3 regions of the Luteibacter sp. HAY1-4A genome follow, and region 2 is predicted to be linked to each of the others. Evidence: riboswitches for the same ligand, from Rfam matches in the RefSeq annotation. Region 2 holds a riboswitch; each other region holds the start of a gene.
What was found. A riboswitch is a leader RNA that binds a small molecule or an ion and turns the genes downstream of it on or off. The one in region 2 is predicted to bind cobalamin.

Region 1 (7,198 bases), on a different contig from region 2:
CGTAACGCACGCCGAAGCGGAAGTAGCGCGGGTTCTGGAACGCGATCGGACGCTCGTAGTTGATGCTCTTCACCGGCATGCCGGTGTCTTCGTTGATCGCACCCGTCTCGCCCACGTCCACCTGCGCCACCGTGCGCTGCTTGCCGGCCAGGTTGAAGACCGTGGCGGTGAAGGCAAGCGGCTGCTTTTCGCCCGCCCACATCGGGCGGTACTCGGCGTTCAGGTCGAGGTTCCAGGTGTACGGCAGACGACCCTTCGAACCGCGCGGCGCCGGCTGCAGGCCGCACTCGAAGTAAGACGCGCCGTAGTCGATCGCGTCGACCGGGTCCACGCCGATGCAGTTCTTCGGACGGCCGGTGGCAACGGCCACGTTGGCGCCGATCAGCCATTCCGGCGACGCCTGCCAGTAACCGTACGCCTTCAGCTGATGGGTGCGGTCGTTCGGCAGCGGGCCGTTCGTGTACTGCATGATTTCCGGAGCGTCCCAGTCCTGGGTCACCGACGGATCGAGCTGGCCGATGTCCGACTTCAGCTGGCCTTCCGAGTTGCCGTAGCTGCGCGAGAACGTGTAGTCCACGCGACCGTACCAGCTGTCCGCGAAATGGTGCTCGAGGTAGAGATCCAGCGAGTAGTAGCTGCGCTTCAGATCCGGGAACTTCACGCCTGCGGGCGAGGTGAAGTCATCCTTGGTCAGCTTGAACGGCACGTACTGGCCGCCACCCACGTCGACGAGGAAGGTGTTCGACTGGCCCGGGTTGAACAGGTAGCAGCCCGGCAGCGACGCGTTGGTGATGTCGATGCCGTTGCGCGCGGCGTAGGACTCGAACGGACGCGAATCGCAGAAGTCGTCGATCGAGCTCTTCAGCTTGCGGTACGTGGCCTTGGCGCCGAAGCTCCAGTTCTCGCTGAGCGCCTTGTCGAAGCCGAGGATGTACTCGTCCTGGTAGTAGGCCTTGATGTCCTTCGCGGCCACGGTCTTCGGATCCAGCGGGGTGCCGTCTTCGCCGTTGAGGTAACGGCGGGCGCCGAGCTGCGCAGTGCCGGTCGGCTCGCCGTTCGGACCCACGCCCGTGTACGAGTAGTACTCGCTGTAGTACGTGGAGGCCGAAGCGCCGCGGATGGCGACGTTGGACGGGATGGCGAGGTGGTAACGGCCCGCGTTCGCGTAGACCTTGAACGTGGAATCACCGAACACGTCCCAGGTGGCGCCCAGGCGCGGGGCCAGCTGGTGGCGCTGCTTCACGTAGGTGGCGCCGTCGCCGTTGATGTTCTTGAACTGCTCGTTACGCAGGCCGAGGTACACCATCCAGCGATCGGTGACCTGCCAGTGGTCTTCGATGTACTGCGCTTCCTGCTCGGTCTTCACGCCCGCGCCGGTCTGGAACAGACGCTTTTCCACGAAATAGTCGGCGCCCGGGGGCGGCACGATGTCCGGGCGGTTCGGAACGGTACCGGCATCCTGGTACACCCAGCGATAACCGCCTTCGTAGACGTTACCGGCGTAAGACTCGAGGGTCTGGTTGTCCACACCCACGCGCAGGTCGTGGTCGCCGATGCGGTATTCGACGTCGAGGCGATAGCCGTGGGTCTTGTCCTCAGCACCGTCGCCGAGCACGGCGCCGTTGACGAGGCCGCAACCGACGATCGGCGTGCTCACCGAACGGTTGTCCGTGATCCAGGGGCAGTTCGGGTTGGATGCATAGGAGAGATTGCGCTCGTGCACGGTCTTGCTGTGGCCGTACAGGGCGTTGATCGTCAGGTCGTCCGTGATGTAGCCCGTGTACTTGGCGACGTACACATCGCCGCCAGGCGCGGAACCCGGACCCGCGTCGAAGTTCTTGAGGTTGTCGGTACCGATGTACCCACCGCGCGAATGGGTGGCGTAGTTGTACTTGTACACGCTGCGCTCGGTGTTGGTCTTGTCACCGAAGCCGGTCAGTTCGAGCAGGTGGTTGTCGGTGATGTTCCAGTCGATCTTGGCCAGCCACTTGGTGGCCTTCTGCTCCTGGTACGTCTTCTGCGGCGCGGTGACGACGCTGGTGTTCCGGCTGTTGGAACGGGTGAAATCGCCGGCAGCGAACAGGAACAGCTTGTCCTCGATCAGCGGACCGCTGATGTAGCCGGTGTACTGGGTGTCGGTGCTCTTGTTGTCCGACCGCTCCTGATACAGCGTGCCGTTCTTGCGATAGATGTTGCGCGGGTTCTGACGCAGGCCGGCCGGCTGGAAGTACATGCCGACGCCACCCTTCCAGGTGTTGCCGCCGCGCTTGGTCACGATGTTGATCACGCCGCCGGTGGAACGACCGTATTCGGCGCCGTAGCCGCCGGTGAAGATCTGCTGCTGGTCGATCGCGTCGTACGGCAGGCTGGTGAAGCCCAGGCCGGTGAGCGCGTTGGTGACCGCGTAGCCATTGATGTAGTACTGGTTTTCCGACGCCGAGGAGCCGCCGAACGAGGCGACGTTGCCGTAGCGGCTGTCGCCGGAGATGACGCCCGGCGCCAGCAGGGCGGCAGCGGTCACGTCGCGGGCGAGCGGCAGCTTCTGCAGCTGTTCGGAGGTGAGGACGGTGCGCGAGTCGACCTGCGACACGTCGATGGCCGGCAGCACGTTGCCGGTGACCTGCACGCCTTCGAGGTTCTGCGCCTCGGCGCTCGTGGCGCTGGCCGCGCCGGCAAACGAGACGTCCACACCGCCGCCCAGGTTCACCTGGACGTTGTCGCGGGTTTCGGCAACCTGGCCGCCGCGCTCGACGGAGACCTTGTAGCGGCCGACCGGGAGCGAGCTGGCGCGATAACGGCCGTCGGCGTCCACGCCGACATCGCGGGTAAGGCCGGTATCGAGGTTGGTCAGGTGGACGACGGCGCCCTCGGGCTGCGCGACGCGACCGAACACGACACCGGAAGCATTGGACTGAGCGAGCACGGCGCCGCTGGCGAAGCAAAGGGCCAGGGCGGTGCACAAGGCGGACCGGCGGATGACGCCGTTGCGGTGGATGGAACGTTGCATGTGTTTGTCTCCCCAAAGAAACAGCAAAGAGAAGTCCGATACCGAATTGGAAGACGGACCTCTGTTATCGATGGCCGCGATCATGTCCGCTCCACCGTCCTCCCCAGGACGCGTGGAATACCGACATGCCCCCGTGGCGCAAGAACACGCCCCATGCGGCAATCCCTTACGCTTGTAATCGAAATATTTCGCGGTCGTCAAGAGGCTGTTAAGGTTTCAGTTGAAATTTCGTGACAGGGAAGGAACTTGCGGAGTACCATCCGGCCCGTTCGGGTGGCCCTTCGACCTTGGTCGGGGGCTTAAACGGGAAGCCGGTAGGCCCTCTTTCGGGCTGAAGCCGGCGCTGCCCCCGCAACGGTAAGCGGCATCGGGAGGCGCTTCGCGCTTTCTTGCGGCTCCGGCAACAAGCCACTGCGCAAGCGGGAAGGCACCGGTGCCGGCCATCGTCGATGGCTGACGCGAGTCCGGAGACCGGCCCGATGAGCGTCCCGCCCTTTGGCGGGCGTCCCTGTTTCGGTCGATTCGCGGAGGGCGGATCCGGACAGCTGCCGGGTCCGTTCCCGCTCGCCGTTCGCCTTCGTCCTCCGCCGGCCCCGTGCATAGGCCGCGCTGCGGTGAAGGACTCATACGTGTTGAAGAAGACCCTGCTCGCGACGGCCCTGCTGTCGACGACCGCCCTGGCCCATGCGGCCGACGGCCCCGACCGGCTCGACCCCGTCGTGGTCACCGCCAGCCGCTTCGCGACGCCGCTGGACCAGGTGCTCGCGCCCGTCACGGTCATTACCCGCGAGGACATCGACCGCCTGCAGCCGGTCAGCGTCCAGGACCTGCTTGCGGGGCTCCCCGGGGTAGCCCTGTCGAACACGGGAGGCATCGGCCAGCAGACATCGCTTTTCATGCGTGGCACGAACTCGTCGCACACACTCGTCCTGGTCGACGGCGTGCGCGTGGGCACCGTGGGCGCAGGGCTGCCCGCCTACGAACAACTGCCCGTGGAGCAGATCGACCGGATCGAAGTCGTGCGCGGCCCGCGCTCGGCGCTGTACGGCTCGGACGCGATCGGCGGCGTCATCCAGATCTTCACCCGGCACGGCGAGGCGGGCCAGGCACCAGCCCCGACGCTGTCCATCACCAGCGGCAGCCACGGCTACACGGCCGGGCAGGTGGGGCTCTCCGGCGGCACCGCGCACGGCTGGTACAACGCGAGCCTGGGCGGGCAGTACACGTCCGGCATCAACGCCTGCCGCATCGGGGCGGCGGCGGCCTTCGCGGGCTGTTTCACCGACGAGCCCGACCACGACGCGTATCGCACCTATAACGGTGCCCTCTCGGGTGGTTACCGCTGGGACGACGGCACGGAACTCACCGGCAGCTGGCTGCGCAGCAAGGGCGACATCGAATACGACGGCGATTTCCAGAACCTGACGCGCCGGTCGCAACAGGTGGCGGGCGCGAAGCTGGCCTTCGACGCGCTGGCCAACTGGCGGGTATCGCTGTCGGTCGGCCAGAACCAGGATCGCGCCGACAACTACTTGAATGGCGCGAACAAGACCCTCGACTTCGTGAACTACGGCGTGGACAAGGCGCGCGTGGGTTACCTTTATTCCAAGCGCAACCAGGCGTCGTGGCAGAACGACATCGCGCTGTCGAAGGACCAGACGCTGACCGCGGGCGTGGATTTCCAGCAGGAGAAGCTGGAAAGCGACACGGCCTACATCGCGGACTCGCGAAACAACACGGGCGTGTTCGCGCTTTACCGCGGCGTCTTCGGCCCGCACGAGCTCGAACTTTCGGCCCGCCACGACCACAACACCCAGTTCGGCAACCACACGACCGGGTCGGCCGCGTATGGCTTCCGCTTCGACAATGGCATGAAGGTCACCGCCTCATACGGCACGGCGTTCCATGCGCCCACCTTCAACGACGAGTTCTATCCCTATGGCGCGCCGGTGAACCTGTCGCCTGAGAAATCCCGTACGGCGGAAATCGGCCTCAGCGCAGCCCCGGGCGTCTGGAACTGGGCCGTGAACGCGTATCGCACCGACGTGGACGACCTGATCGGGTTCGACGCCAACTTCCTTCCGATCAACGTGAGCACGGCGCGCATCCGCGGCCTGGAGGCCCAGGCAGGCGCCGATGTCGACGGGTGGCACCTGCGCGGCTATCTCACCTTCCAGCAGCCGGAGAACCGCGATGGCGGCGTTCAGGAAGGCAATCTGCTTGCCCGGCGGCCGCGGCGCATCGCGCGCGCCGACATCGACAAGGATCTTGGCGCGCTGACCCTCGGCGGCTCCATCAACGCGGCGGGCTACAGCTACGACGATGCCGCCAATACACGCCGTCTCGGCGGCTACGCCACCGCCGACCTGCGCGCGACGTGGCATGTGGACAGCGACTGGAGCGTGCAGGGTCGCGTGGCCAATGTGGCGAACAAGCGCTACGAGACCGCGGCCTACTACAACCAGTTGGGCCGCACCTACTATCTGACGCTGCGGTATTCGCCGGTCCGTTAACCCTGACGAGAATGCTGGAGGTGCCCACCTGTCATGACAGGTGGGCCATGCCTTACGGCAGGGGCCCCACTAAAGGCACACGCGACGAATCGGGCAGGACGTCATAAAGTTCGCGGGCGCGGGGAGTGGTCCCGCGACACAGGAAGTGCCGTGAACTTTTTTGCACCATTCATCCGCCGGCCGAAAGGCACCTCGCTGCTTGCGGCGGGCCTTACCCTGGCCGGCGCCATCGCCTACATGCTGCTGGGCGTGGCCGCGCTGCCTTCGATCGAAGTGCCGGCGGTATTCATCCAGACGCAGATGCCGGGCGCCAGCGCGCAGACGATGGCCTCGACGGTCATCGCGCCACTGGAGCGCCACCTGGGCCAGATCCCGGGCGTCGACCAGATGTACTCGAACAGCGTCGAAGGCGCCGGCTTCGTGCGCATCCGCTTCAACCTCGACCGTTCCACCGATGCCGCCGCGCGCGACGTACAGGCCGCGATCAACGCGGCGGCCGCGGATCTCCCCGCCGGCATGCCGTCGCCGCCGCAGTACTTCAAGTTCGACACCGGGCAGATTCCGGTGCTGCTGGTCGCCTTCACGTCGAAGACCATGCCGCCGGACAAGCTCTACGACGTGGTCGACACCTTGATCCGCCCCGCCGTGTCGCAGATCGACGGCGTGTCGCGCGTGCAGGTGTTCGGCGGTACGCCGCATGCGGTGCGCATCGAGCTGGACACGAATGCGCTCTCTTCGAAGGGCATCACCACCAACGACGTCTCGAACGCGTTGCAGGCGGCGAACGTGAATTCGCCGCAGGGCGTGCTGTCCGATGGCAGGACGCAGATGACGGTGATCGCCAACGACGGCCTGCGGGACCCGGCGGATTTCGCCAACATCCTGATTGCCGTGCGCAACAACATTCCCGTGCGGCTTTCCGATATCGCGAAGGTCTACAGCGGCCAGCAGGACCAGTACCAGAAAGCGTGGTTCCAAGGCGAACGCTCGGTCACCATGCAGATCAGCAAGCGGCCGGAGGCCAACTCCATCGCCACGGCCGACGCGATTCGCGCCGCGCTGCCGCGCTTCCGCTCCCTGCTGCCGGCGGACGCCCAGGTCACCCCCATCTTCGATCTCACCCAGACCACGCAGTCGGCGCTGCACGAGGTAAAGGTCGCGCTGCTGATCAGTATCGTCATGGTGGTACTCGTGATGATGGTGTTCCTGCGCCGCCTCGGGCCGACGATGATCGCCACGCTGAGCGTGCCGCTGTCGCTCGCGGGCGCCTTCGTCATCATGTGGTCGCTGGGCTATACGCTGAACACGATGTCGCTGATGGCGCTGGTGCTGTGCATCGGCTTCGTGGTGGACGACGCCATCGTGGTCATCGAGAACATCGTGCGGCACATGGAAAACGGTGCCAAGCCGATGGAGGCCGCGCTGGAGGGCGTGCGCGAGATCGGATTCACGGTCATCTCCATCACGCTGTCGCTGGTAGCGGTGTTCGCGCCGCTCCTCTTCGGCAACAACATGATCACCAAGCTGCTGCGCGAGTTCTCGGTAACCCTCGCGGGTGCCGTGCTGATCTCCGCGATCGTGTCGCTCACGCTCACCCCCGCGCTTTGTGCGCACTATCTCAAGCACGACGCGCCGGACCGGAAACCTGGCCGCTGGGAGCTCGCCCTGGAACGCTTCG
Region 2 (7,198 bases):
AAGGACTCACCGGCGACCGGCGAGAAGAACGCCAGCGACGCGCCAGCCGCGCGCAGAGTGTCGAGGTTGGCCGGATAGATGAAGGCGAACGCCGCATCGCGTGCTATGGCGATGCGTACTCCTTCAAGCAGGCGCTGGGACGTCGCGACCGGCGGTGCGGCGAACGCCACGGCCGGCGGAAGCACCCTCACGCCTTGCGCGATCCACGCATTCGCAAGTGCGTCCAGGCGAGCGTCGATATCTACCAGTTCGCCCGCCGCGACCAGGCCGAGGTACCGTTCCGGCAACGCCATGGCGGTATCGCGCGGCAGCGCCCCATACCAGTCGATGCCCGGGGGCAGGCTGTCGCGGAGCAGGCCGGCGTGATACGTGCTGCCAACGCGATTGGCGAGGACTCCGCTCAGCGACACATCCGTGCGATAGCCGGCGAGCCCATAGGCGAGCGCGCCGAAGGTCTGCGCCATGGCGCTGCCATCGATCACGGCCAGCACCGGAAGGCCGTGCGTGACCGCGAGATCGGCACTCGACGGCGATCCGTCGAACAGGCCCATGACGCCCTCGACCAGGATGAGGTCCGCTTCGCCGGCGGCCTCATACAGCCTGAGGCGCACGTCATCCTGGCCGCCCATCCAGGGATCGAGCTGGTACACCGGTGCACCGCTCGCACGCTCGAGGACCATCGGATCGAGGAAATCGGGACCCGTCTTGAACACGCGGACGCGGCGTCCCTGTCGCGAATGCGCGCGTGCCAGCGCCGCTGTGACACTCGTCTTGCCCTGCCCCGAGGCGGGAGCGGAAACGAGCAGCGCGGGGCAATGGCGGATCACAGCTCCACGCCCTTCTGTGCACGAATGCCCGCCTGGTAGGCGTGCTTGACCACGCGCATCTCGGTAACCGTATCGGCCGCCTCGACGAGGGCATCGGGCGCGCCGCGGCCGGTGACCACCACGTGCTGTCGTTCGGGTCGCGTGGCGAGCGCATGCAGCACACGGTCGAGCGGTATGTAGTTTTTCACGAGGGCGATATTCAGTTCGTCGAGCAGCACGAAGTCATATGACGCATCCCCCAGCATGCGCTCCGCCTGCCGCCACGCGGCCATGGCCGCTTCGATGTCGCGCGCCTTGTCCTGGGTTTCCCAGGTATAGCCCTCGCCCATCACGTGGTAGTCCAGCGGACCGTCCTCGAACATGCGGAAAAACGCCTCCTCGCCGGTGGAGAAACTGCCCTTGATGAACTGCACCACGCCGCAGCGGAAGCCGTGACCGAGCGACCGCGCCAGCATACCGAAGCCCGACGAACTCTTGCCCTTGCCGTTGCCGGTATTCACGACCAGTACGCCGCGATCGATCGTGGCCCGCGCGATGCGGCGGTCGATCAACTCCTTCTTGCGGCGCATGCGGTCGCGATGACGCGCGTCCTCGTCCATATCCTGCCACGGCGTGGTGCCGGTCATGCCCGCGCGGTCCGATCGTCTGCACGAGGCGCGAAACGGAACACCAGAGCCTGGACCACCTGCGCAACGAGGACATAGCCCGCCGCGGCACGGACGAACAACGGCGCCCACTGGGCGAAGCGTTGCACGTATTGCGTCACGTTGGGATCCGTGTAACGCCCGCCCAGCCAATAGAAAGCACCGTTCGACACCGCGTACGACAGCGTGGCACTCACCAGCAATCCGGCGAACACCAAGACATGCGATGCGAGGCTTCCGTCATAGCGCGGCGCAAGCAAGCGTCCGGCGTACCAGAGCACGGCATAGGCGAGAGGCAGGAACGAATACGCGATCGTGATGCAGAAGTCGCTCACCCCTGCATAGCTCACCGAATACCAGTCGATCAGCACCGCAAGGACGACGAAGCCAAGGAAGGCCAGGTGCTTGCGCAGATAAATACCGCCGAGGAAGAACAGCGCCATGGAGGCATCCGGCAGGTGCAGGGCATCGCCGAAGTGGTTGAAACGGGTCGCGATCATGATCATGGCGAAGATCGCGGCGACGGCGGTGAACATCGGGCGGGACAGAGGTTTCATGGCGGAATCTCCCAGGGTGGGCGGATCAGGAACGCGGCTGGTAGCGCAGCGTCAGCAGCCAGTTGCGGCCGGGCTGGTTGAAGTAGCGGGCGGTCTCGTAGTGGCGGTCGAACACGTTGTTCGCCGACAGCTCCACCTTCCAGGCATCCGCGAAGGCATAGGCGGCGCGCAGGTCGGTGAGGGCGTAACCGCCGAGGCGATTCGCATTCGCGGTGTCGTCGTAGCGATAGCTGAAGCCCGACACGCTCGCACCGAGACTCAAAGGACCGAAACTGCGGTCCACATCGATGTGCGCCGTGCGGCGCGCGCGGCGCGGAAGCAGGTTGCCGTGCGTCGGGCCGTCGCTCTCGTCCTCCGGTTGCAGCCATGTGGCGTTGCCCGACAGGCGCCAGTCGCCCAGCGTCGTATCCCCCGCCAGTTCGACGCCACGGATGCGCGATTGCGCGATGTTGTTCGCACCGCCAAAAGGGAAAAGCGGGCCGCTGAGGCTCGAATCGAAGACGATCAGGTTGTCGATCTTGTTCTGGAAAGCATTGACCGACCAGCTGCCCCAGCCCGGCGTGCCGCGCAGCCCGAGTTCCCAGTTGCGCGAGGTCTCGGGGCCAAGTTCCGGATTGCCGTACTCGGGGTAATACAGGTCGTTGAACGTGGGTGCCTTGAATGCCGTGCCGTAGCTGCCGGTTACGCGGAGGGTCTTCGTCAGCGCGTAGCCGTACTGGAGGCTGCCGGTGGTCTTGCCGCCGAACTGGCTGTTCTCGTCGCGACGCAGGCTGCCTTGCACGGAGCTGTCGCCGAATTCGCCCTGCCACTGCGCGAACAGCGCGTGGTTGCGGCGCGCGTCGACGAGGTAGTCGGTATTGCCGACCACGCGGTCACGCTGCCAGTCGAAGCCCAACGTGGTGAGCCCGGCGCCACCGGACACGCGGCCGATGTCCGCCTGGACCGAGGCGACATCGCGGTGCGTGTTGAAGGTATCGGCGTAGGTGCCGTCTTCGTAATCCGTGGAGAGATCTTCGCTGCGACCCAGGTTGGCTGTGACCACCACATCCTGTGCCGGCTTGTAACGCACCCGCCCGCCGAGTACCTGCGTTGCCGATTCGGCGAAGTTGCTGCTGGTGCCGTCGTAATGATTGCGGCCTTCGGTGCGCGTGGCGCTCGCGTCGGCGTCCCATTGCTCGTCGAAGCGCCAGCCGCCCTTCAGGGACAACGCGTTGTTGCGGTAGCCGTCCTTGTCCGGTTCGTACGTGAAGCAACCGCCGCCACGTGGACTGGGTTTGCCGCGACAGGCATTGATGCCGTCGGTCTGGTCGTGGCTGGCTTCCACCGAATACCAGCCCTGTGTACCACGGCCCGCGAAACCTGCGGAACCGCGCAAGGTGTCGTAACTGCCCACACCTACGGAGAAGTTCGGCACGAAGGCGCCTTGCGGGTGACGCGTGAAGATCTGGATGACGCCACCGAGTGCATCGGAGCCGTACAGGCTGGAGTACGGACCGCGCACGATCTCGATGCGCTCGATCTGGTCGACGGGGATGTCCTGGAAAGCGGCGGTCCCGGACGTTGCCGAACCTACCTTCACGCCATCGACCAGCACGAGTACGTGGTCGGCTTCGGTGCCGCGCATGAACACGGAGGTGGCCTTGCCGGGGCCGCCGTTGTTGGCGATCGAGACGCCGGGCGTGCGGCCCAGCAGGTCGGCCAGCGAGCGCGGCTGCAGGCGCTCGATCTCGGCGCGGTCGATCACCGTCGAGGCGGCAAGTACCTGGTTCAGGGACTGCTCCGTGCGGCTGGCGGTAACCACTACCGAATCCATGTCGGTGGAAGTGGCGTCCGCGAACGACACGGCCGGCACGAGGAAAACCGTCGCGATGGCGACCGCGAGGATGGAAGAACGAAACGACACGTGGTGACTCCCTGCTGACCGCGCCAACCCGCGCGGCATGAATGGCGAGGGACGGGTGCAGGGAAACGCGGGATGCCGGCGGCGAGAGGCGACGGCCACCCACGACATGGCCCTCCGCCTGTCCGGTGTACCTCGAGGCCGGTCTCCGGGCTTGCGAGCGCAGGGATTGCCTGCCGGACGGCGCCTTCCCATGCCCATGGGCACAGTGGCTGGATGCCGACCTCTTGCTCGCCTACCGTTGCGGGGGCAGCTCCGGAATGGCGGCGGCATGGAGACCGCGCGCGTCACCGGATTCCCGTTTCAATCCGCGGCGCTGACGCCTTGGATCACCTTGGGCGGCGACAGTGTAGCCGAAGCGGGGGCGCGGCGGTCACGCCACCGCAGGAACGTGCGCTCCACGGTGTAGTGCAGCAGCGCACCCCCGGCGAGGGTCGCTGCGGCGAAGATGCCGAAACGCAGGTAGCGGTGGTCCAGCAGATAGCCGTCCAGATGTCTTTCCACCAGGGCGAAGACGAGCTTATGGCTGAGATAGAGGCTGTAAGAGGCACGCGCCAGCCAGCCGGCACCGGGAATGTCGAGCCGCGTCAGCCAGGTACCGCCGCTGCCCGCCACCACGAACGCGGCCATCGCCAGCGAGAGCAGCGGGTAGCCGATCACGCACGGCCAGAATGCCGTGCGCGCTCCGTCGAACAGCACGAGCGACGCGACCAGCAGGATCGATCCGATCGCCAGCACGGCGGCCGCGCGTGCCTGCATCCATGCCATCGCCGCCGGCCGGTACACCCGGCATGCCGCGAGGACGATGCCGGCCATCAGGCCATCGAGGCGCGACCACGTCGGGTAATAGAGATGCCGTAGGTATGCCAGCCCATCGTTGCCGCCGCTCGCCCGGACAGGAGCGACGGCGTGCGTCCACAGCCAGGCCCGCAGCAGCATGCCGCCGACGACCACGACGGCGCACACGGCGGCAAACGTCCATGCCGAAGGACGCCGCATGAGGACAAAGGCAAGGAACGGGAACGCAAGGTAGAAATGCTCTTCGACGCATAGCGACCACACGTGCGAGAAGGCGTAGTTGTCGCTGTTGTCGAACAGGAGGTTGAAGGTGAAGGTCGGGAATTGCCACAACGGCTGCATGCCGGGTGTTTCGCGCCAGTCCGGCGCCAGGGCATAGATCGCGAACACGACGAAGAACGCCGGCAGGATGCGCACGACGCGTCGTCGATAGAAATCGGCGACGCCGATGCGGCCCGTGTCGCGCAGCGACTTCATCACTTGCGAACCGATCAGGTAACCGCTGAGCACGAAGAACAGGTCCACGCCCATCCATCCCGATCGCTCGAGGGCACCGAACCCGTCGCCGAGCCCACCGACGTAGACGCTGTGGAACAGCATCACCCACACGATCGCGATGGCGCGGAGCGTGTCCAGTCCTGGTGTCCTGCGCATCGGTGTCCTCCCCTGTCGGTGGCGCGATGTTCGGCCCTCCTGGGGACACGCCAAGGCGCGGATCGTGGCGTTTTCCGGGCAATGCGTCCGTCTCTCCGCGAACCGGTAAGATCCCGGGAGGGAATCGCGGGGGTATGACAATGACGGACGCGGTGCGTGGCTCGCTCACTTGTGTGGGCGTCGGGATGACCCTCGGCTCCCACCTCACGCCGTTGGCGCGCAGCCATATCGAGTCGGCCGACGTGGTCTTCGTCGGCGTCTCCGACGGCTTGGTGGAACAATGGGTGCGACGAATGCATGGCGACGTGCGCAGCCTGCAGGCCTTCTACGCCGACGGCAAGCCGCGCCAGGCCACGTACCGCGAGATGGTGGATGCCATGCTCGCCGAGGTCCGTGCCGGACGCCGGGTCTGCGGCGTGTTCTACGGCCATCCGGGTGTCTTCGCCCAGGCGCCGCACGAGGCGGTCGCACGCGCGCGCGAAGAGGGTTATGCCGCGCGCATGGAACCGGGGGTGTCTTCCGAGGATTGCCTGTACGCCGACCTGGGCGTCGATCCGGGCCGGGTCGGCTGCCAGCACTTCGAGGCCACGCAGTTCATGCTCAACCGCCGCGCGGTCGATCCGTCCGCGTGGCTGATCCTCTGGCAGGTCGGCATCGCCGGCGACCTCAGCGGTGGACGGTTCGAAACCGATGCGCGCCGCATAGCCGTGCTTGTCGACGTGCTGTCCCGGCACTATGCGCCTGAGCACGAAGTGGTGGTGTACCGGGCGGCCACCCTTCCCTTCCAGGAAGCACGGATCGATCGCGTGACGCTTGCTGCCCTGCCCGGGGTGCCCCTTGGCATGGCGGATACGCTGGCGGTGCCGCCATGCCGCCCCCTGCAGCCCGACCCCGAGGTTCGCAGGCGCCTGGCCGCGTTGGATGCCGAAACCTGAACGAAACCTCTTAACCGGCTGGCGTTCCGGTCGCGCTATGATCGAAAGGCGTGCGGCCACCGGGGAGGTGTACGGCGCCACCAAACCAGGGGACACAGATGTCGAACGTTATCGATTTTCTCGAGCGCATGGGCGCCAGCTCGGCCTTGCGCACCGCAAACCCGGACCAGCTCGCCAAGGAACTGACCGCCGCTTCGGTCGATGCCGAACTGGCTGCCGCCATCCTCGCCGGCGACGATACCTCGCTGCGCGTCAGGCTCGCGCCGGGCAAGTTCTACGGCATCCAGCTCGAAGAGCAGCCGGAAAAGCAGGAACAGGAGCCCGAGGAAGACGAAGCATCGATCCGCTTCGCGCAGCGCAAGGCGTAAGGAGTCCCGTGCGATGGGCATCGCAGGCCGCCTTGCGCATGGTTGCCGCGTGGCGGTCGTGCTGCTTGCCCTCGCCGGCCAGGCCGGCACGGCTGTCGCGCAGCTGCGAAGCGGCGAGGACGCGTCGGCCGCCCTCGCCTGGGCCGACGCGAACAAGACGGCCGACCATCCGAAATTCCTGGCAACGCTGACCCGCCTGGGCGACGGCTCGGCGCACCTGACCGAAAAACAGTTGGCCCACCTTCGCTATCTCGAAGCGTGGCAGGTGGCGTACGCCGGCGATTACGATGCCGCCACGCCCTTGCTGGAGACGGTCGCCGGCAGTTCGCCAGACAAGGTGCTGCGGTTCCGCGCCACGGCCACGCTGATCAACATCCTCGGTATCGCGCACCGTTACCAGGAGGCGTTCTCCCGGCTGACGGAACTCACCGATATGCTTCCGGGGGTCACGGATCCGCAGGCCCGGCTGCAGGGCCTGGGAGAAGCCGCGCAGATGCTGGCCACGGCGGGCCAGT
Region 3 (7,198 bases), on a different contig from region 2:
TGCCCGCAAGCTCACTCCATCCATCAACCCTACGAAGGGTGCGGATCCCTGCTGGATCCAGGTGAGCAGGAACAGCGCCGGTGCCGAGAACACGCTCGACCAGGCAATGAAGGCCAGCATGTCGGCAGGCTTGTGCCGCTTCACGATCAGGTTGCAGGCACTCCAGCTGAGCGCGGCGAGAAGCACCAGCGCGACGCCGAGCGTCGTGGACTTCCCCTGGGTGAAGCCGATCACGAGCATCAGGCCGCCGCCCGCCAACCCCATACCCATCCATTGCGGCGCACGGATGCGCTCGCGCAGCAGCAGCGCGCTGAGAATCACGGTAAAGAACGCGCTGAACTGCAACACCAGGGACGACAGCCCCGGTGAGAGCCCTTTGGACATCGCAACGTTGACGACCCACCACAGCCCGACGCCGAACAGGACGCCGTATGTCGCCAGAACCTTGACCGAAACATCGCGCGGTCTGCGGAGAAAGAAGATCAATGGGAGCGCCGTGAAAGTGAAGCGTAACCCCGTGAGAAGAAATGGATCGAGGTCACGAAGCCCCACTTCTATCACGGAGAAATTGCTTCCCCATATCACCGTAACCAATATCCCCAGCAGCAGATGGCCAACCTTCATATTGCGGCTTCCGCCGAACCTCCCGTTCAGATCGGAAGCAAAGCTAGGTTGCCATTCGCATGAGCGATATAAGACTCGTCCGAAAAATGATGCGTTGAGACCTAAAAGGTGATCTGCATCACGATGTGCTCCACCGGATGGAAGCACGACGGGATGGATAGATTGCGTCGCCGTCGAAGCGGCTCACAAAGGTTCGCGGGCTAGCGACGGGCGATCCGGCCGATGGCGTCCATCAGGTCCATCACGCCATAGGGCTTCACGATGATTGCCGTGCGTTCGTCGGGCCGCACGCCATTCGCCATGTGATCGCCGGTGGCGTAGAGGACAGGGAGGTCCGGCTGCGCCTCGCGCAGCTTCTCCGCTACGTCCACGCCGTTCATTCCGGGCAGGCCCACGTCGGCCAGGAGCACGTCGATCTGCTGCGCTTCGTGCAGGCGCAACGCCTCTTTGCCATCGGCCGCCTCGAAGGCCACATGGCCACGGCTCTCCAGCATTTCGCTGATCGACATGCGGATCAGGGTGTCGTCTTCCACGACCAGCACGCGCAACGGGCGTGCCGCCGGCGGCCCGGGAACCGCGGCCATGACGCTGGCGGTTTTCCGGGCTTTCTCGGCGAGCACGTGGCGAATGCGGCGGGCGAGCTGGTCGCGGGTGTATGGCTTGCTCAGCAATTCAACACCTTCGTCCAGACGGCCGCCGTGGACGATGGCGTTCTCGGTGTATCCCGAGGTGAAGAGCACGGCGATACCCGGTTGACGCTCGACGGCCTTGCGGGCCAGTTCCGGGCTGCGCAGGGAACCGGGCATCACCACGTCGGTGAAGAGCACATCGATGGCGATGCCGCTCTCGATGATCGACAGCGCGCTGGCCGCGTCGCGCGCCTTCAACACGCGGTAACCGAGGTCGCCGAGCATGCTGACCACGGTGTCGCGGACGGCGTCGTCGTCCTCCACCACCAGCACGGTTTCGTCGCCGCCGCGAAGGTCTTCTTCCTCGATGTCGACGATACGATCTTCGCTCTGCACCGACCGCGGCAGGTACAGCTTCACGGTGGTGCCGTGGCCCGGCTCGCTGTAGATCTTCACGTGGCCGCCGGATTGCTTCACGAAGCCGTAGACCATGGACAGGCCCAGGCCGGTCCCCCGGCCTTCGGGCTTCGTCGTGAAGAACGGCTCGAATACCTGGTCGATGATCTCCGGCGGGATGCCGCCTCCGGTATCGGTGACCGCGATCATGACGTACTGGCCGGGCCGGAGGTCGCCGTGCGCGGAAGCATAGGTGGTGTCGAGCAGGGCGTTGCCCGCCTCGATGGTGAGCTTGCCCCGGCCTTCCATCGCGTCGCGCGCGTTGATGGCGAGGTTCAGCAGCGCGTTCTCCACATTGCTGGTGTCCACGAGCGTGTTCCACAGCCCGCCGGCGATCACCGTTTCCACCTCGATCTCTTCGCCGAGGGTGCGGCGCAGCAGATCGTCCATCTCGCGCACGAAGCGCCCGATGTTCACCACCTTGGGTGCCAGGGGCTGCCGGCGTCCGAAGGCCAGCAGCTGGGCCGCGAGCTTCGACCCGCGGGCCACGCCGGCCATGGCGTTGGCGAGGCGCCGTTCGGCGCGGGGATTCCCCGCCACGTCTGCGGCAAGCAACTGGAGGTTGCCGCTGATGACCTGTAGCAGGTTGTTGAAATCGTGAGCCACGCCACCGGTGAGCTTGCCGATGGCGTCCATCTTCTGCGCCTGGCGCAACTGGTCCTGGGTGAATCCCGCGCCGAATTCGACGATCTCGTCGCCCTTCGTGGCGGATTGCTCGGTGGATGGTGGCAGCATCGGCCTCGGGGATGGTGTCCGGAAGGACACGAATTCTATCGTCGGAAGGATGCCCCCTTGGTGTAGACGGCCTTCACGAATAGCCGCCGGGGATCTGTTGCGCTGCCGATCAGCCACTTGCGACGAATCACTACATATGGCGTTGACCGCACCCCCGGGGACCTATATCGTGTGTCCCGCTGGTGTCCGGAGAGGCGCGACTGCCCGTCGGACTTAATAGGGAATCCGGTGTGAATCCGGAACTGCCCCGCAGCGGTAAGTGGAAACGACCCCGTTCAATGCACTGGCCCTCCGCGGCTGGGAAGCGACGGGTAGGCAAGGCCTCCGGGCCCCGTCCACGAGTCCGAAGACCTGCCAGCAGTCGGTGCCTTGTCGGTGCCGATTGCAGTGACGGCTTCCGCGGGGAGGCGCGTCGCGGACCGGAGCCGCCTTGCGCGCTCCGTCCCGGCCCGTCCCGTGTCGCCGCCGCTTCGAGCCCCGTCCGAGGGAACGGGAGTTTGAACCTGGCCCTGGGGCACGCCACACATGACCACGATGGATTCCGCAGCGCACGAGCGCACCGCGACGGCCGACGCCGTCGCCACCCCCACCGCAACCGCAACCGCGACCAACGGGAAGCCTCCCGTCGCCGGCTACCGTAGCGACCCGCCGCCGGCCTTCGCCCTCACGCCCCCGCACAATCCGGGCCAGATGCGCGTGACCAAGCGTAACGGCGGGCATGAGATCGTCGACGTGAACAAGATCGTGCGCGCGGTGACGCGCAGCGCCGACGGGCTCTACGCCGTCGACCCGATGCGCGTGGCACTCAAGACGATCGGCGGACTCTACGACGGCGCCACCACGCAGGAACTGGACCAGCTGTCCATCCGCACCGCCGCCGCGCTCACCGCCGAAGAGCCCGAATACGGCCAGCTCGCCGCGCGCCTGCTCGCCGCCTTCATCGACAAGGAGGTGTCGGGGCAGGACATCCAGTCCTTCTCGCAGTCGATCGCGACCGGCTTCGAGCTAGGCATCCTCAACGACCGCCTGCGCGACTTCGTGCAAGTGAACGCGCGCAAGCTCAACGACGCCATTGATACCCACGCGTCGCGCCGCTTCGAGTACTTCGGGCTGCGCACGGTGTACGACCGTTACCTGCTTCGCCATCCGACGAAGCGCTTCGTGATCGAGACGCCGCAGTACTTCTTCATGCGCATCGCCTGCGCCCTCGGCGGCAACGACGTCGCCGAAACGCTGGAGCTGTACCGCATGCTCTCGTCGCTGGAGTACCTGGCCAGCTCGCCGACGCTGTTCAATGCCGGTACCGCGCACGAGCAGTTGTCGTCGTGCTTCCTCCTCGACTCGCCGCAGGACGCGCTCGAGTCGATCTACGCGAAATACGGCGACGTGGCCCAGCTGTCGAAGTTCGCCGGCGGCATCGGGCTGGCCTATTCGCGCATCCGTTCGCGCGGTTCGCTCATCAAGGGCACCAACGGGCATTCCAACGGGCTGGTACCGTGGCTGAAGACGCTCGACGCCTCGGTGGCCGCGGTAAACCAGGGTGGCAAGCGCAAGGGTGCCGCCTGCGTGTACCTGGAGTCCTGGCACGCCGATATCGAGGAGTTCCTGGAACTGCGCGAGAACACCGGCGACGACGCCCGCCGCACGCACAACCTCAACCTGGCCAACTGGGTACCGGACCTGTTCATGCGCCGCGTCGAAGCGGACGGCGACTGGTCGCTGTTCGATCCGAAGATCGTGCCGCACTTCGTGGACACCTGGGGCCCCGCGTTCGATGCCGCCTACGAGAAGGCGGAAGCGGACGGACTGGCCGCCAAGACCATCAAGGCGCGCGAACTCTATGCGCGCATGCTGCGGTCGCTGGCCCAGACCGGCAACGGCTGGATGACTTTCAAGGATCGCTCCAACGCCACCAGCAACCAGACGGCGCTGCCGCATAACGTGATCCACCTGTCGAACCTGTGCACCGAGATTCTCGAGGTCACCAACGAGAACGAGACGGCGGTGTGCAACCTCGGCTCGATCAATCTCGCCCGGCACGTGGTGGACGGCCAGTTCGACTACGACAAGCTGGCAACGACCGTGCGCACCGCGGTGCGCCAGCTGAACCGCGTGATCGATCTCAACTTCTACCCGATCGCCACCGCGAAGACGGCGAACATGAAGTGGCGCCCGGTTGGCCTCGGCGTCATGGGCCTGCAGGACGTGTTCTTCAAGCTGCGCCTGCCCTTCGACTCGGACGAGGCGCGTGCCCTGTCGACCCGCATCGCGGAAGAGATCTACTTCCATGCGCTGTCGATGTCCAACGAGATCGCGGAGCGTGACGGTGCCCATCCCGGCTTCGACGAGAGCCGCGCCGCGAACGGCGAGTTGCAGTTCGACTACTGGCCTGCCGCCACGCCGACGGACAAGGACGGGCGCTGGGCGCAGCTGCGCGAGAAGGTCAAGGCGAAAGGCCTGCGCAACTCGCTGCTGATCGCCATCGCGCCCACGGCCACCATCGCGTCGATCGCCGGCTGCTACGAGTGCATCGAGCCGCAGGTGTCGAACCTGTTCAAGCGCGAGACGCTGTCGGGCGACTTCCTCGTGGTGAACCGCTACCTCGTGGAAGAGCTGAAGACGCTGGGCCTGTGGACGTCGGAGATCCGCGACCAGATCAAGCTGGCCGAGGGTTCGGTGCAGGGCATCCCGGCCATTCCGGCCGAGCTGCGCGCCGTTTATCGCACCACGTGGGAGCTCCCGCAGAAGGCACTGATCGACCTTGCCGCCGCGCGCGGTGCGTACATCGACCAGAGCCAGTCGCTCAACCTGTTCATGGAGAACCCGAACATCGGGCAGCTTTCGTCGATGTACATGTACGCCTGGAAGGCAGGCATCAAGACGACCTATTACCTGCGCTCGCGCCCGGCCACGCGCATCGCGAAGACCACGGTCAGTTCGTCGGCAGCTGTGCCGGCGGCACCGGTCGCCGATGCGCAGGAACAGGCCGAGGCGGCGGTGTTCTGCTCGCTGGAAAACCCCGAGTACTGCGAAGCCTGCCAGTAACAGGAAGAACACTGAAAAAGCAGACCTGTGGGAGCCGCTTCAGCGGCGACGGGTGCTCGCGGAAAGCGCGCCCGCTGCCGCGGGATCGCCGCTAAAGCGGCTCCCACAGCGCCATAGATACCTTCAAGAGGCACGCCATGTCCGCATCCCCCATCACCCGCGACACCCATATCCTCGACCCAGGCTTCGAACTGACGCTGCGGCCGATGAAGTATCCGCAGTTCTACGAGATGTACCGCGCCGCCATCCGCAATACGTGGACGGTGGAGGAAGTGGACTTCTCGCTGGACGTGACCGACCTCAAGGCGAAGATGTCCGACGCGGATCGTCACCTGATCCATCGGCTCGTTGCGTTCTTCGCCACGGGCGACACCATCGTGTCGAACAACCTGGTGCTGAACCTGTACCAGCACGTGAACTCGCCCGAGGCGCGGATGTTCCTGTCGCGCCAGCTGTACGAAGAAGCGTTGCACGTGCAGTTCTACCTCACGCTGCTCGACACCTATATTCCCGAGCCAGCGGAGCGGAACAAGGCGTTCGCAGCGATCGAGAGCATTCCGTCGATCCGCCAGAAGGGCGAGTTCTGCTTCAAGTGGATCGACTCGATCCAGAACCTCAACCGCCTGGAAACACGTGAGCACCGCCGCCAGTTCCTGCTCAACCTGATCTGCTTCGCCGCGTGCATCGAGGGCCTGTTCTTCTTCGCCGCCTTCGCCTACGTCTACTATCTGCGCTCGCGCGGGCTGCTGCATGGCCTGGCTTCCGGAACCAACTGGGTGTTCCGCGACGAATCCGGCCATATGGCGTTCGCTTTCGAGGTGGTGCGCACCGTGCGCGAGCAGGAGCCCGACCTGTTCGACGACGACATGCGCATGCAGGTGGAAGCCATGCTCGAAGACGCCATCGCCTGCGAGACGCAGTTCGCCCAGGACGTGCTGTCCGGCGGCGTGGCCGGCCTCTCCGTGGCCGACATGCGCCAGTACCTGGAGTACTGCGCCGACCAGCGCCTGGTGCAATTGGACATGCCGAAGAAGTACGGCGCGAAAAACCCGTTCGACTTCATGGACCTGCAGGACGTGCAGGAACTGACCAACTTCTTCGAGCGCCGCGTGTCCTCGTACCAGGTGGGCGTGCAGGGAGAGGTCGCGTTCGACCAGGCTTTCTGACGGGTAGAATGGAGCCCATCATGACCGAAGACGCCGCCATGCTCCCCATCGCCCGCCCGACCGAGGCCCGTGTCCTCGAGATCGTCTTCCCCGACCACACCAACCACCTCGGAACGCTGTTCGGCGGCCAGGCGCTGGCATGGATGGACAAGGCGGCGTTCCTCGCCGCCTCGCGCTATTCGCGCAAGGTGGTGGTCACGGCCCGCTCCGAGCAGGTGGACTTCCACGTGCCGGTCCGCAAGGGCCAGATGGTGGAACTGGTGGCTACCGTGGTCTCGGTGGGCCGCACGTCGATGAAGGTCGACGTCGCCATGTTCACGGAGGAACTCCTGACCGGTGCCCGCGAGCTCTGCACGCGCGGCACCTTCACGATGATCGCGCTGGACAACGACCTGAAGCCGACACCGGTGGATTCTGCCCTGCCATGACGCGCTTTATGTGGGAGCCGCTTCAGCGGCGATTCGTGCTCGCGGCAAACCGACCCGCTGCCGCGGGATCGCCGCTGAAGCGGCTCCCACAGGGATAGGTCATCTTTCTGGACGG

Region 1: it holds a riboswitch for cobalamin, as region 2 does, so the genes downstream of both, ACPYOD_RS14250 (TonB-dependent receptor domain-containing protein) here and btuB (TonB-dependent vitamin B12 receptor) in region 2, are expected to answer to the same signal.
Region 3: it holds a riboswitch for cobalamin, as region 2 does, so the genes downstream of both, ACPYOD_RS17715 (ribonucleoside-diphosphate reductase subunit alpha) here and btuB (TonB-dependent vitamin B12 receptor) in region 2, are expected to answer to the same signal.

The regions. Positions count from the first base shown of each region.
Region 1 covers NZ_JBNDHZ010000041.1:26,595-33,792, forward strand. Annotated here, with positions in the region: gene ACPYOD_RS14245 (TonB-dependent receptor) at 1-3,007, opposite strand, end outside; cobalamin riboswitch at 3,262-3,501, shown strand; gene ACPYOD_RS14250 (TonB-dependent receptor domain-containing protein) at 3,637-5,520, shown strand; gene ACPYOD_RS14255 (efflux RND transporter permease subunit) at 5,671-7,198, shown strand, end outside.
Region 2 covers NZ_JBNDHZ010000025.1:22,716-29,913, reverse strand. Annotated here, with positions in the region: gene ACPYOD_RS10315 (cobyrinic acid a,c-diamide synthase CobB) at 1-827, opposite strand, end outside; gene cobO (cob(I)yrinic acid a,c-diamide adenosyltransferase) at 824-1,453, opposite strand; gene ACPYOD_RS10305 (hypothetical protein) at 1,450-2,028, opposite strand; gene btuB (TonB-dependent vitamin B12 receptor) at 2,054-3,970, opposite strand; cobalamin riboswitch at 4,051-4,280, opposite strand; partial or broken gene ACPYOD_RS10295 (acyltransferase family protein) at 4,304-5,380, opposite strand; gene ACPYOD_RS10290 (SAM-dependent methyltransferase) at 5,515-6,315, shown strand; gene ACPYOD_RS10285 (hypothetical protein) at 6,414-6,683, shown strand; gene ACPYOD_RS10280 (tetratricopeptide repeat-containing diguanylate cyclase) at 6,697-7,198, shown strand, end outside.
Region 3 covers NZ_JBNDHZ010000068.1:8,896-16,093, forward strand. Annotated here, with positions in the region: gene ACPYOD_RS17705 (EamA family transporter) at 1-624, opposite strand, end outside; gene ACPYOD_RS17710 (response regulator) at 825-2,444, opposite strand; cobalamin riboswitch at 2,608-2,817, shown strand; gene ACPYOD_RS17715 (ribonucleoside-diphosphate reductase subunit alpha) at 2,970-5,489, shown strand; gene ACPYOD_RS17720 (ribonucleotide-diphosphate reductase subunit beta) at 5,627-6,655, shown strand; gene ACPYOD_RS17725 (acyl-CoA thioesterase) at 6,676-7,083, shown strand.